DNA from 2 places in the Paenibacillus sp. Lou8.1 genome. Region 2 is predicted to be linked to the other one. Evidence: riboswitches for the same ligand, from Rfam matches in the RefSeq annotation. Region 2 holds a riboswitch; the other holds the start of a gene.

Region 1 (7,045 bases), on a different contig from region 2:
TTTTTCACACTGTCCTTCATGTCATTCTTATAGAAAACAGCAAGCCTCCTGAAATACTGGAAACTTGCTGTTTAGTGCTGTACATATTTGCTCCCGGCGTGAAAACGACAAAGATGCTGTAGATGTGCTAACGCTCTAGCGCAGCGCCTCATCCAGATCACTGATCAGGTCGTCAATATCCTCCAAACCTACGGAGAAACGAAGTAGTCCGTCCGTAATCCCGCGCTCCAATCGTACACTATGGGGCATAGCCGCATGTGACATCATCGCCGGATACGACAAGATGCTTTCCACAGCTCCCAGACTCACCGCTACAATTGGAATACGTACGCGACTGAGGACTTCTTTTGCACGCTCACCAGAACCCACATCAAACGATATCACTGCACCATAACCGCTGGATTGACGCTCATGAACTTCACGCCCTGGATGATTTTCCAGACCCGGGTAGTATACTGCCTCAATGTCGTTACGCTCGTTCAGCCAGTTAGCGAGCTTGGCTGCACTCTTTTCGCTGTGAGCCATACGAGCCTCCAGTGTCTTCATACCGCGCATGAGCAACCATGACTCCTGCGGAGCCAGCACGGTACCCAGTCCATTTTGGAGCTGCTTGATTTGTCTCCCGAGCGATTCGGTACGCGCTACCGCAAGTCCTGCCAGCACATCGCTGTGTCCGCCCAGAAACTTGGTCGCACTGTGCAATACAATATCGACTCCCTGCTCAATCGGACGTTGATAATAAGGTGTCATAAAAGTATTATCCAATAAAGTTAAAAGTCCGTGATCCTGTGCCCAAGAGGTTATTCCTGCTACATCGGTAATTTTGAGTGTCGGATTGGACGGGGTTTCCATATATACAGCCCTTGTATTCTCCTGCAACGCCTCTTTCACAAGGTTGAGGTCCGTCATGTCAACGAAGGTCGTTTCAATATTCATCCGTTTCAAAATGGAGGTCAGCAGTCGATATGTTCCTCCATATACGTCCTCCGAAACAATGACATGATCTCCAGCGGATAAGAGCATAAATGTAGTGGAGATGGCCGCCATACCTGACGCAAAGGCAAAGCCGCACGCCCCGCCTTCTAATAAGGCGATATAATCCTCTAAAGCTTGTCGTGTCGGATTACCTGAACGGCTATAGTCATGCTGGGGAGGATTAAAAATATCATGATGGTGAAAGGTAGAAGCTTGATAGATCGGGACGCTCGAGGCCCCCGTAACGCTGTCAATTTCAGAACCAAAATGCAGCAGCTTGGTAGCGAACTTCCGCTCTTTGTTCAAATCCTGCCCGATCCTCCTCGCATCCTCTATCATTGCAGCTCTCCTCCTTCTACTTCTTGACGTGCCGCTTCCAACGCCGAACGCAAATCTTCAATGAGGTCGTCTGTATGCTCAATGCCTACGGAGAAACGCAACAGCCTGTCATCTACCCCGACAGCATCCCGAATTTCTGCTGGTATGTCCGCATGTGTCTGCACAGCGGGATAGGTCATTAACGATTCCACACCGCCGAGACTTTCCGCAAACGCAATGAGCTTAATGTGACGAAGCAAAGGTTCCACATAACGAGCATCCTTTACTTTAAAGGAGAAGATCCCTGTATTTCCGCTAGATTGTTTATTTTGAATTTCACGACCTGGGTGGCCTTCGAGAGCTGGATAGAATACTTCTGCCACCGCCGGATGCGTCAGTAAATAGTTAGACAGCACTGTTGCATTATGCTCATGTCGGTCCATACGCAGCGCTAACGTCTTCATCCCCTTCATCAACTGATAGCAGTCACTCGGGGAAAGCACGGCCCCTATGGAATTGTGCAGAAAGGAAATTTCAGCTGATAGCTCTTTGCCTTTGGTTACGATTAACCCTGCCAGCACATCGTTGTGTCCGCCCAAATACTTGGTTGCACTATGTACCACAATATCCGCGCCCAGTTCCAATGGCCGCTGGAAGTATGGTGTTAGCAGCGTATTATCTACAATGGTAAGCAACTGATGTTGTGATGCCCATTCAGCCACCGCTTGAATATCAGTAATCATCATTAACGGATTTGTAGGTGTTTCTATGAATACAGCTTTGGTATTCGGTCGACATGACTGCTCGAGTGCTTCAAGATCGTTCGTATCCACATAACTGGCTGTTACACCAAATTTAGATAAAATACGCTCCAGCAAACGATATGTCCCGCCATACAGATCCAGCGATACTATGAGATGATCTCCCTGTCCAAACAATGCAAATACCGTTTGCAGCGCTGCCATACCTGAGCTGCATGCAAAGCCTGCATCACCAGATTCAAGTGCAGCAGAAGCCTCTTCCAGTACCTTTCGCGTGGGATTGATCGTCCGAATGTAATCAAATCCTGTGCTTTGACCCAGACGGGGATGGCGGAACGCCGTAGATTGGTAAATCGGGTAATTAACAGCCCCGGTTACTGGCTCCTCTACTGAACCGATTTGTGCCAATCTGCTTTCGATTTTCCACTGTTTCTCACTCATATGAATCCTCCTGTTAACTTCCATAGTGGGTGCTATAACCAATCCTGCAAAAATGGATGTCAAAGACTATACTGCTGCGCTACTGCAAGGTGGTACTGTACAAGGGTAAACTACAAGCCCCTTTTTAAATCTGGGGCCCGATATCGTAAGGTGTCTCTTGGTATACATAATAGTTCAGCCAATTCGAGAATAATAAATTAGCGTGCGCCCGCCAGATTGAGGGCGGTGTGCGCTCAGGATCATCATTAGGAAAATAATTCTTGGGAACTTCAATATCCATTCCTTTGGCCACATCGCGGTCGTATTCCCATTTCAATGAAAGCGGGTCATATTCAGAATGCCCAGTTACAAAAATTTGTTTACCGTCAAGCGTGGCTACGAGGTACACTCCAGCTTCCTCGGATTCGGATAAAACTTCTAATTCGGCGATATGATCAATATCTTCCCGCCGAACCTCCGTATGTCTGGAGTGAGGGGCATAAAACAGTTCATCAAAGCCGCGTAGCAATTTTACTTTAGGTTTAATCACGGTGTGTGGAAATACGCCAAAGCATTTGTAGTCGAGCCCGTATTTCGGGACATTGAAATGATGGTATAAACCTGCCTGTGAGGCCCAACAGATATGCATGGTCGAAGTTACATTCGTTTTCGTCCACTCAAAGATTTGCCGGATCTCCTCCCAGTAGTTCACATCCTCAAACTCAAGCTGTTCAACCGGAGCTCCTGTAATGACCATGCCGTCAAAACGACTGTTCTTGATCTCGTCAAACGTTTTATAGAACATATTCAAATATTCTTGCGATGTATTTTTGGATACATGAGACTTCATGTGCACCAGCGTGACGTCCACTTGCAGCGGCGTATTGCCGACCAGGCGCAATAGTTGGGTTTCCGTCGTTTCCTTTGTAGGCATCAAATTCAAAATGGCGATGCGCAACGGACGAATGTCCTGATGATAAGCCAGGCTTTCATCCATTACGAAAATGTTTTCGCCCTCCAGCACTTCCTTGGCAGGTAGCGTGTCTGGGATTTTAATCGGCATGTAAACTCACTCCTTGTTCGGTAAGTTTTGCGAAAATCGTCCTGCTGAGATGCCGGGCATATAATAAAAAGACCTTTCTCTGGTTAGAGAAAGGTCATATTTGTATCCATATGCGCCTCTCTCATCTGTCAGGGCAACGCTCTTTGTACAAAGCGCGCGTCCTGCAAGAATTAGCACCGTGCGATTAAAATCGCCGGTTGCCGGGTATCATCGGGCTAGTCCCTCCACCTGCTCTTGATAAGATTTCGCTATATTCATTTTGGGTTCACAAAGTTCTTGTTGTTCACTTTAATGCATCGGCTGGGCTTCGTCAAGATGGGACTTTTAAATTTGTGCCCTGCAATCACATTTTGTCTACCTTTTCCATAGGTTAAATCATATCCCTCCTTTCGCTGAAGCTCTTGCCACTACTGTTGATTTAGCCCATGATTTTGCGCTTGAAAGGCCGTAGGCCGAGCGTTATACTATACAAGTGCTATTAGGCAAAAATATGGAGCAGTAGTGCAGATTTGAGTGTTTCCTGCGATACTGTGGCAATCTAAAAAGAACATTTGAGAGGTGAATCCGGAATGGAAGGCGACCCGAGTCCGAGTAGGCGGCGATCCCTGAACAACAGCATAGGAATGACTTCAGCTTGCCGAAAGACGGGACGCCAGGCTCTGCATGCTCCAAAAGCCTCCGGCTTTTGATGAGAATGCACGCTTACCCGCACCGGCTAACTGGCTAACTGAGTTCATTCCTTATGCTTAAGGTAAACGTATTTCCGTTACGACGGAGCATAAGGAGTGACATATATGAAAATCCGTTTGGTCAACAACGGGGTTTTTACCCCTGTCGAAGAAATTGAAATGGCGCTTACTGCACCGGCAGAAGGTTTTTATTGGATTGATGCCGATGTCGATGATTTGGCAGTGCTCCAACCTTTATTTTCCATGCATGATCTTGCAGTAGAAGACTGTTTGAGTGAAGAGGAACAACGTCCGAAGATCGAAATTTATGAAAGCCATTATTTTATCGTTGTAAATAGCATTCGTTTTGATGATGAAGAAATATTTTTGCGAGCTTTGAACATCTTTCTCGGCCGCCATTTTATCATTACGGTGACCAAGCAGAAAATCAATGAGCTTCGTACCCTCAAGCCTATGCTGTGGGAGCAAGAAGTCAGCCAGCCTGACCGTTTTATGTATCTGCTGGTCGACTTGATTGTTGACAACTATTTTCTGGTTGGTGACCGGATTGAGGTCCGCATTGAAAAACTGGAAGAAGATATTCTAATGCATACGAAAAAGTCGCATTTGAACGAAATCATCGGCTTACGCAGTGAGATTCTGTGGCTGAAAAAAGTGCTGGGTCCGCAAAAGGAAGTCATCAATACCCTGAACAAACGGGATTTGCGACTCATCGACGATCAATTGCAAAAATATTTCAGCGACATTTATGAAAATGCTGTGAAAATTTCGGAGACTTTTGAAACTTACCGCGATTTGATGGGTAACCTTCGAGAAGCTTATCAATCCAGTATCGCCAATCGTGCCAATGAAATTATGCGTGTGTTTACGGCAATAACGACCGTATTTATGCCATTGACGGTCATTACCGGAATATATGGGATGAACTTCGATAATATGCCTGAACTTCATACACGTTATGGCTATTTTGTCGTCATTGGTATTATGGTGGCACTAGGTGTCAGTATGTTCTGTATTTTCCGCAAGAAAGACTGGGTTTAAAAAGAAAAGGGGAAAAAGTACGGAGTTGGATACCTATTTCGATTTTCAAGCTTGATCATAAAAAGCAGCAGCCGTGTCCTATGAGGAACTGGCTGCTGCTTTTTAGTATGTTGGACCCTGAATGTACTTTAATACTTTAGCTTTATCTAATCAGTTCTATATTATCCAACATGTCGGTCGGGTACCTGCTGATGGCGAAACCGTATACGGATCAGACGCAGACGCTCATAAATTTGATCCAATCCTGTTTCTGTCGCCTTTTCTTCCCCATACACTTTCAGCATGACAGGCTTGAGTAGCGTATCCCCCAACTCTTCATAAGCAGACCAGATGGCTGCCTGCTCCTCCTCAGATACATTCACCAATTCCTTGCGGATCAGCTTCTCCATATCAATACCATCCCTGTCCAAATGCTCCACAGCTTCAATCATTTCTCTACGATGCAAACCTGTCTTCATCCCGATATGCTCCAGTGAAAGACCGTCCGAAATGCCTTCGATAATCGTTCTAGTTAGGCTGAACTTATTCAGCTCCTGCCTGTATTGATTCTCTTTTTGCTTGTATAGCCATGACAAAAAAACTTCTTCTTCCAGCGTCTCTGTTACCCAGTTCAACGGAAATGGCGTGGTCCGGTCATTTTGTGTCGTAATAGCCAATAGCTCCGTCCCATATTGCGACACCTTACCCTGACCCATACCAGGTAGCTCCAACAATTCTTCTTCGGTATGAGGAAGATAGACGCTAATGAGCCGAAGCAGCCGATTCGTAGCAATAAAATAAGGCGCTTTTCGTTCCGTTGCTGCTTTTTGTCGTCTCCACATTGTCAACTGCTCATACACTTCATCACGTGGAAACAAATCACTGTAGCAATACAGCTTTTGCAGCGTTTGTCCTCGTCCTGATGATCCTTCTTGCTCATGAAATACGCCATGGATTAAGGGCCTGTAGCCCTCAGCCATTTTGAGCGCCAGCTCATGACGGTATACATGCAGTAATTCCTGCCACAAGCTGCCCTCATACCAAAGGTCGTCTATACTTTCATCCGGGACATGGTGTGTGCTCCAGCCTGCACTCCATCCCCCTTCATGTTGCCCAATCCATACCTGAGCAAAGTCCTCATAGCCCTGTTCATTCCGTTTGGACAAGCGATTTAAAAATACAATCTCCATGATTTCTTCCTCCCTCTTATCGTTGAAAGACAGTCCCGCACAACACAAAAACGCAAAAAAAGCACCTATCCTGCGTATTCGCAAGAAAGGTGCTTCCCTTTTTGAGCCGTACTATGCTGTTGCCTATATAATAACCGTACCTTGGAGTGCCGTCAACCATAAATTCTAATGATTCAGCTTTTCCTTTGCCAATGCCAGAGCACCGCACAATCCAGCATTGTCACCCAATCCCGGAGATACGATATATTGCTCAATATCTGTCGTCAGACTCGAATGCTGTACGTATCCGTTCAAAAGTTCTTGAAGCTTGGTACGAATGAGCGGGAACAGTTGGTCCTGCTTCATCACTCCCCCGCCCATAATAATTTTTTGCGGTGACAGGATTAATACATAGCTCATTAAAGCCTGTGCCAGATAGTGCGCTTCCATTTCCCAGGCTGCGTGATCGACAGAAAGCTCATGTCCTTTAACCTTCCATCTTTTTTCGAGCGCAGGACCTGCTGCCAGTCCCTCCAAACAATCTCCGTGATAAGGACATGTCCCCTCGTAAGTATCTTCTGGGTGACGACGTACCAGAATATGCCCCATTTCCGGGTGGGATAATCCATG
Region 2 (7,045 bases):
AGTGCAACTATGATGACGCTGGGGGCCTGGCAGGAGCACGCGGACTCACGCCACACTCCGCGTCTGATTCCTGGGCGTGTCAGTCGGGGCTATCGCAACTTTATATGGCTATCGACGATCTATACCTATATTGCTGTCTATTCAGGGGCGTTGCTTAGTCACTCGGTCATCCAGAAGGTTGTAAATATTGGGGGCTTCATATCTCCACTGCTGCTTCATCAGATTTCAGCCGGTCTGCTGTTCGTCATTATCTTGGCTGTGGGTCACTACTCATACCGTTATCACCCGAATCACCGAGATATCCGTATATTGGGTGTCGTGTCGGTCTTGTTAATTTTGCTTCAAGTGGTGATTGGAATTATCTTGTTGTACGTCAACAGACCTGAAATCTACATGTTTATCGTGCTGGGACATATGCTGGTGATTGCATCGTTGTTCTCCGTTTTGGCTTATCTGAGCTATCGTGTATGGCAATTGTCACCGGACCGCAAGCTTGTTCCGACCCAAGCACAACGTACCTAAGCATTTCATAGATCATAGTGAAGCGGATTTTTGCCCAAGAGGCGTTTAAACACGTATAATAGCATATAAGAAACAAACCAGGCCCACGAGTTTCTCGAGGGCTTGATTTGCTTAGGAGGAGTCGTCCAGTTGATCTACCAGAATTTGCGCCAATTTATTGAAGCGCTGCGTAAAGAAAATCATCTTAAAATTATAGAGGCACCTGTCGATCCTTACTTGGAGCTGGCTGAGATTCATCGAAGAGTCATTGAGGAAGAAGGGCCGGCACTGCTGTTCACGAATGTAAAAGGAACCCCGTTTCCTGTAGCCAGTAATCTGTTTGGCACGAATCGCCGTGTAGATATGGCTTTTGGCCCGCGACCTGAGCAACTGATGGATGCGATTGTCGGAGCCACCAAAACATTGTTTCCACCTACACCCAAAGCATTGTGGAATGAACGTGGCCTGATTAAGGACATGCTAAAAGTAGGGCTAAAAACAGTATCTCACAGCGAGGCCCCTGTATTGGGAGTTCGCCGTACAGAGGCTCCGTTAGCGCCACTGCCTAAAGTGACCAGTTGGCATGAGGATGGAGGGCCGTTTATTACGCTTCCACTCGTGTATACCGAGAAGCCAGGTCAGTCCAAGGATCATAATCTGGGGATGTACCGCATTCAGATTTATGATGATCAGACGACAGGCATTCACTGGCAAATTCATAAAGGCGGCGGTTTCCATTATCATGAAGCGGAGCTGCGTAATGAGCCATTGCCTACGACGATTATCATTGGTGGCCCGCCTGCCCTGATTGCGTCTGCCATTGCTCCAGCACCGGAAAACTTGCCTGAGCTGCTGCTGGCTTCGCTTATTATGGGAGGCAAGCTGCCCATGACAGAAGATCCGCTTGGGGGTCACCGGATTCCAGCAGAAGCAGAATTTGCAATCAGCGGTTATGTGCCGCCTCATGAACGCCGTCCGGAAGGCCCGTTTGGTGATCATTTTGGATATTATTCATTACAGCATGATTTCCCTGTATTTCATGTCAAACATATGCATCACCGCAAGGATGCCATTTATCCGGCAACCATTGTAGGTAAGCCTCGGCAAGAAGACTACTATCTCGGTGAGTTTTTGCAACGTCTGCTGTCGCCTGCATATCCGCTTGTGATGCCTTCCGTCAAGTCCCTGTGGGCGTATGCGGAAACGGGCGTACATGCGCTGGCAGCGGCAGTCGTACGTGAAAGCTACTCCCGTGAAGCGCTTGTATCCGGTTTTACTATTTTGGGTCAAGGTCAATTATCGTTGACCAAGTTCCTGATGCTGACGGATCGAGTAATTGATTTATCTGACTTTAACCTGCTGCTGGAAACCATTCTGGAGCGATTTAATCCAGCAACGGATTTATTTATTTTCAATCACACGTCACACGATACACTCGATTACACAGGCCGCAAGCTGAATCATGGTAGTAAGGCGATCCTGATGGGGATAGGTGAGCCTGTACGTGAATTGCCTCGTGCTTATGAGGGAGGCGATCTGCCGGGAATTCGTGAAATTAAGCCCTATTGCGGAGGTTGCCTCGTCGTATCGGGTGCGTCCTTTGAGCAGGAGCCTGAGCTGGCGGCACGTGTTTTGGAGCGATTAGCTGCAGGTGAGCAAGAGTGGCCGCTCGTCTTTATTGTGGACGATGCCAAAGAAGTTGTTCGCTCTCAAGCCTCGTTCCTGTGGACGGTATTCACACGCTTTAACCCGGCTACGGATATGTACGCGGACAGCGAAGTTCGTTTGCATCATCTGAACTATAAGCTGCCGATTGTAGTGGATGCGCGTATGAAGCCGGGGTATCCGGATGAGGTATTACCGCGTGAGGATATTGTTAAGCTTGTAGATCAACGATGGACGAGTTATTTCGCTTGACGCCCTAATGAAACCTACAGCCGGATTTTACATTTATAAGGAGGCGTAAGCATGATACGCAAGCTACTGGGTGAGCCGCCACGTGTAAACAAGGGCATCCTGTTAGATGCCATGAACAGCATGTCAGATATGTTGAACCTGCTGGAGTGGCAAATTCAGGCTGGTGGAGATCCGACCCATGATTTTCGGAAGGCGGATATTTTGACACGCGGTCTAATGTCATCTCTGGATGAACTGGAGCAGAGCCATCATGCTGCCGCCTTTTTCCGTATGAAAGTGAAAGCCGGATATGCTGAAGATATGAGCGAGGATGAAAAATCCGACTATGCATTATATGTTTTCTTTTATAAAGATGGGTTTGTGAGGGTATTCTCCATTTTAGATAAGCTGGGTAACTGGCTGAATGATCTGTGTGATTTAAAAACAGGGCAGTATAAGGCTCATTATTCGTATTTTACCGTGTTGCGGCAGCTCAAGTATCTCAAAATGCATCCTGTATTGACCGATAATTTAATTGATATCAAGGACACATACAACGATGCCATCAATCGGCTGCGTAAGCGTCGGAATACGGAGATACACTATATGAATACGGAAATGCAGGATGATCTCTGGCAACGACACCGAGCTTTGTATGGAAAAATCCAACTGGAGGACCTCGATCACCATTTGGAAGATTTGCAGCAGGGCTTGGAAATGGTGTGTCGGTCGCTGTCAAACGCCTTTACTTATACTGCGAAACAATGGGAGAACCGGGCAGTACGCCCAAAAATATGATAGAAAATATCCTTTGACAAAGCTATGTAAACTATCTATACTGAAACCTAGTTTCAGAAAAATGCTTGAATTATATTTTTTTATATAAACTTAACGGACAGCTAAAGCTGGAGTTTAACATATTTTTCTTATCCAGAGAGGTGGAGGGACTGGCCCGATGAAGCCCGGCAACCCGTTCTTTCCCGGTGTAATACACTGGGAGGGAACATGATGGTGCTAATTCCTACAAAACCGCTAGAGTTATAGCGATTTTGGCAGATGAGAAAAGGTTCGCAAGGTGGGGCCCTTTTCATTCTGTGAAAGGGGCTCTTTTTTGTATAAATAAATAGCGATTTTATACAATCCTGAGAGATGACAACTGGTTAAAAGGGTAAGGAAGAAGTGAAGGGGGTCGCAGCACGTTGATAGAGCTTAAGCAGTTAACCAAGCATTATGGCAAAGGTAACCGACGCGTTAATGCGCTGTCTGGGTTGAATCTTTCTATAAAGCGTGGAGAAATATTCGGGGTGATTGGTCACTCCGGGGCGGGGAAAAGTACATTGATCCGCTGTATTAATTTATTGGAACGCCCTACTTCAGGTGAAGTATGGGTAGACGGGGTAAACCTCACCACTGTGAGTCAATCCCAATTACAAATGCAGCGCCGAAAAATCGGAATGATTTTTCAGCATTTTAATTTGTTGTCCTCGGCGACGGTGTATGACAATATTGCATTTCCATTGCGGCTGGTAAACACGCCCAAGCAGAAGCTGGACAAGAAGGTTCGTGAACTGCTGGAATTGGTGGGTCTCGAAGAACACAGTGGAAAATATCCGTCACAGCTCTCAGGTGGACAGAAGCAACGGGTAGGAATTGCACGGGCGCTGGCTAGTGATCCTCATGTATTGCTGTGTGACGAAGCGACTTCAGCGCTTGATCCGCAGACGACGGGGTCTATCCTGAAATTGCTGCTGGATATTAATCAGCGCTTTAATTTAACCATCGTACTGATTACACATGAAATGCATGTCATTCAAAGCATCTGTGATAAAGTTGGCGTCATTCATCAGGGCGACATCGTTGAGCAAGGTCCGGTGGCGGAAGTATTTTTGAAGCCGCAGCACCAGGTAACCAAGGACTTTATCCAACGGGAGTCAGAACATCCCGAAGAGTTACAAGCAGCGATTGCGGCAGCAGGTGGCGGCGAGTCAGCGCAGGTGGTGCGTATCTCCTTCTTGGGCAGCAAAACATATGATGCGATTCTGTCGCGTACGGCTCGAAGTACTGGTGTTGATTTTGCGATCTTGCAGGGAACTATATCTACGATTAAAAATGTACCCTATGGACAGCTAATCGTTCGTTTTGAAGGAAATCATGAGGATATAGAGCATACGTTGCGCGAAGTGTCTGGGCAAGGGCTTGATGTGGAGGTGATTGGACAATGAGCGAACTTGATTTTTCACAAGTGAGTTGGGAAGAGCTAGGGAATTCTACGCTGGAAACCCTTCAGATGCTTGGGGCATCGGCATTGTTCACCCTCGTTATTGGTTTGCCGCTCGGCATATTATTGTTTCTGGCGAGTCGCTCCTCGTTAACTCTGATGAAGGTGATATACATTGTATTATCATTTATCGTTAACATTTTACGTTCCGTACCTTTTATCATTTTGATCGTTGCACTTATTCCTTTTACACGATCGCTGGTTGGTACCTCGACCGGGGTGCTGGGAACCATTCCGCCATTGGTTATCGGGGCTGCCCCATTCTTCGCACGTCTTGTAGAAACGTCTCTGCGTGAAGTGGACAAGGGCGTCATTGAAGCCGCACAAGCGATGGGTGCCTCGACAGGACAAATTATCCGGCGTGTGCTGTTACGTGAGGCACTTCCGGGTCTGCTCGCCGCATTAACCATTACCGTCGTTACACTCGTATCCTACACGGCAATGTCCGGGATGATCGGGGGCGGTGGACTGGGTACACTGGCTATCAACTACGGCTATTATCGTTATGAAACGGCTGTCATGATCGTTGCGGTCGTGCTGATGGTTGTATTGGTACAATTGCTGCAAATGGCGGGAGATCGGCTCGTGCGGCATTATACTCGAAAATAGGGAAAACATATAGATATCCTTATTGATCAGGACGTCTGCTCCTGAATATTACAAATTATTGGAGGGGTAATAACATGAAGAAATGGGTATTGGCTGTATTAAGCTTGACATTAATTGCGGTGCTGGCTGCTTGCGGCACAAAGAGCACAACATCGGATACAAACAATGCGAACGAGAATACAGGCGGATCACCACGTGAAGTGGAGCTGAAAGTTGGAGCTTCTCCTGTGCCGCATGCGGAAATTTTGGAAGCGATCAAGCCTCAGTTGGAAAAAGAAGGGGTTCGTCTCCAAGTCGTTCAGTTTAACGACTATGTACAGCCGAACGTCCAATTGTTTGACAAGCAGCTGGATGCTAACTTCTTTCAACATGTACCTTACTTGGATGTGATGAACAAAGAGCGCAAAATGGATTTGGTTTCTGTGGGCGCGGTTCACCTGGAGCCTTTCGGCATCTACTCCCAAAAATATAAAAAGCTTGATGAACTCCCAGATGGCGCAACTGTAGCTATTCCGAACGATGCGACAAACGGAGGCCGTGCTTTGCTGTTGTTGGAAAAACAAGGTCTGATCAAGCTGAAAGACGCAAGCAACATTGAAGCTACGGTAAAAGATATTACTGAAAATAAGAAAAACCTGGAATTCAAGGAGCTGGAGGCGGCTATGCTGCCACGTCAGTTGCCTGAAGTGGATATTGCGTTGATCAACACGAATTACGCTTTGGAAGCGAAGCTGAACCCTACGAAGGATGCACTGGCACTGGAAGACAAGGATTCTCCATATGCTAACGTTCTGGTAGCACGTCCTGATAATAAAGATTCCGAAGCGATTCAGAAGTTGCTTAAAGCTTTGCAATCTCCAGAAACTAAAAAATTCATCGAAGATAAATACCAAGGCGCAATTATCCCGGCATTTTAAGTAGGGAACGAGAACGCATTGCACGCAACCCCCAGATTCTCTTGAACAAGAGGACTGGGGGTTTCTTTTTGAATGGAGTTGTAGGGGAAGCTTAAATATTTTATACTTGGGGGTGACCGTTCTCTGTGAACAGGAGGAAAATTGTTGAGAGATAAAGTCGCATTCATAACGGGCAGTGCCAAAGGTTTAGGTAAAACGACCGCTCTGCGTCTGGCGGATGAAGGCTGTAATATTGCGCTGAATTATGTGCATAGCCAAGCAGAAGCCGAAGCGCTTAAGCGGGTGATTGAGTCTAAGGGAGTACGCTGCCTGTCCTTACAAGGGGATATCTCTGTTCAGGAAGATATCACGAGGCTGATTGGTGAAGTACAGGATCGGCTAGGCGGAGTCGATATTATGGTGAACAATGCCGGACCGTTCATCCGGGAACGCCGTCTGTTTGCGGATTACAGTGTGGCTGAGATTCATACCATGATACAAGGGAATCTGGTCGGTACCATGTTGCTGGATCATTTGGTATTACCCCACATGCGTAGCCAGCAATGGGGACGTATTATTCATTTTGGCTTTGGTCATGCTGGAGAAGCAAGGGCTTGGCCGCATCGCGCCGTCTACGCAGCCGCCAAGGTGGGACTGGTGTCTTTTACGAAATCACTGGCTGTGGAGGAAGCTCCTTATGGTATTACGGTCAATATGATCTGTCCAGGGGATATTCGAGGAGCAAATAAGGAAATGTCAATTGCCGATGTCATCGGCATGCAGGATAAAGAGACACCGCGTGGACGTCCGGGGAGCGGAGAGGACATTGCGCGAGTGATCGCCTATTTGTGTGAGGAGCATTCGG

Evidence for each region. Region 2 has a riboswitch for S-adenosylmethionine ahead of NLX78_RS08515 (methionine ABC transporter ATP-binding protein). Riboswitches for the same ligand answer to the same signal wherever they lie in the genome.
Region 1: it holds a riboswitch for S-adenosylmethionine, as region 2 does, so the genes downstream of both, metA (homoserine O-acetyltransferase MetA) here and NLX78_RS08515 (methionine ABC transporter ATP-binding protein) in region 2, are expected to answer to the same signal.

The regions. Positions count from the first base shown of each region.
Region 1 is NZ_JANAVN010000015.1:29,290-36,334, forward strand. It holds gene NLX78_RS20225 (aminotransferase class I/II-fold pyridoxal phosphate-dependent enzyme) at 136-1,314, opposite strand; gene NLX78_RS20230 (PLP-dependent transferase) at 1,311-2,495, opposite strand; gene metA (homoserine O-acetyltransferase MetA) at 2,620-3,537, opposite strand; SAM riboswitch class I at 3,656-3,781, opposite strand; gene NLX78_RS20240 (hypothetical protein) at 4,076-4,237, opposite strand; gene corA (magnesium/cobalt transporter CorA) at 4,332-5,267, shown strand; gene NLX78_RS20250 (HRDC domain-containing protein) at 5,429-6,436, opposite strand; gene NLX78_RS20255 (ROK family protein) at 6,602-7,045, opposite strand, start outside.
Region 2 is NZ_JANAVN010000005.1:70,695-77,739, forward strand. It holds gene NLX78_RS08500 (COX15/CtaA family protein) at 1-522, shown strand, start outside; gene NLX78_RS08505 (UbiD family decarboxylase) at 652-2,418, shown strand; gene NLX78_RS08510 (Cthe_2314 family HEPN domain-containing protein) at 2,470-3,195, shown strand; SAM riboswitch class I at 3,321-3,460, shown strand; gene NLX78_RS08515 (methionine ABC transporter ATP-binding protein) at 3,597-4,619, shown strand; gene NLX78_RS08520 (methionine ABC transporter permease) at 4,616-5,284, shown strand; gene NLX78_RS08525 (MetQ/NlpA family ABC transporter substrate-binding protein) at 5,359-6,201, shown strand; gene NLX78_RS08530 (SDR family oxidoreductase) at 6,346-7,045, shown strand, end outside.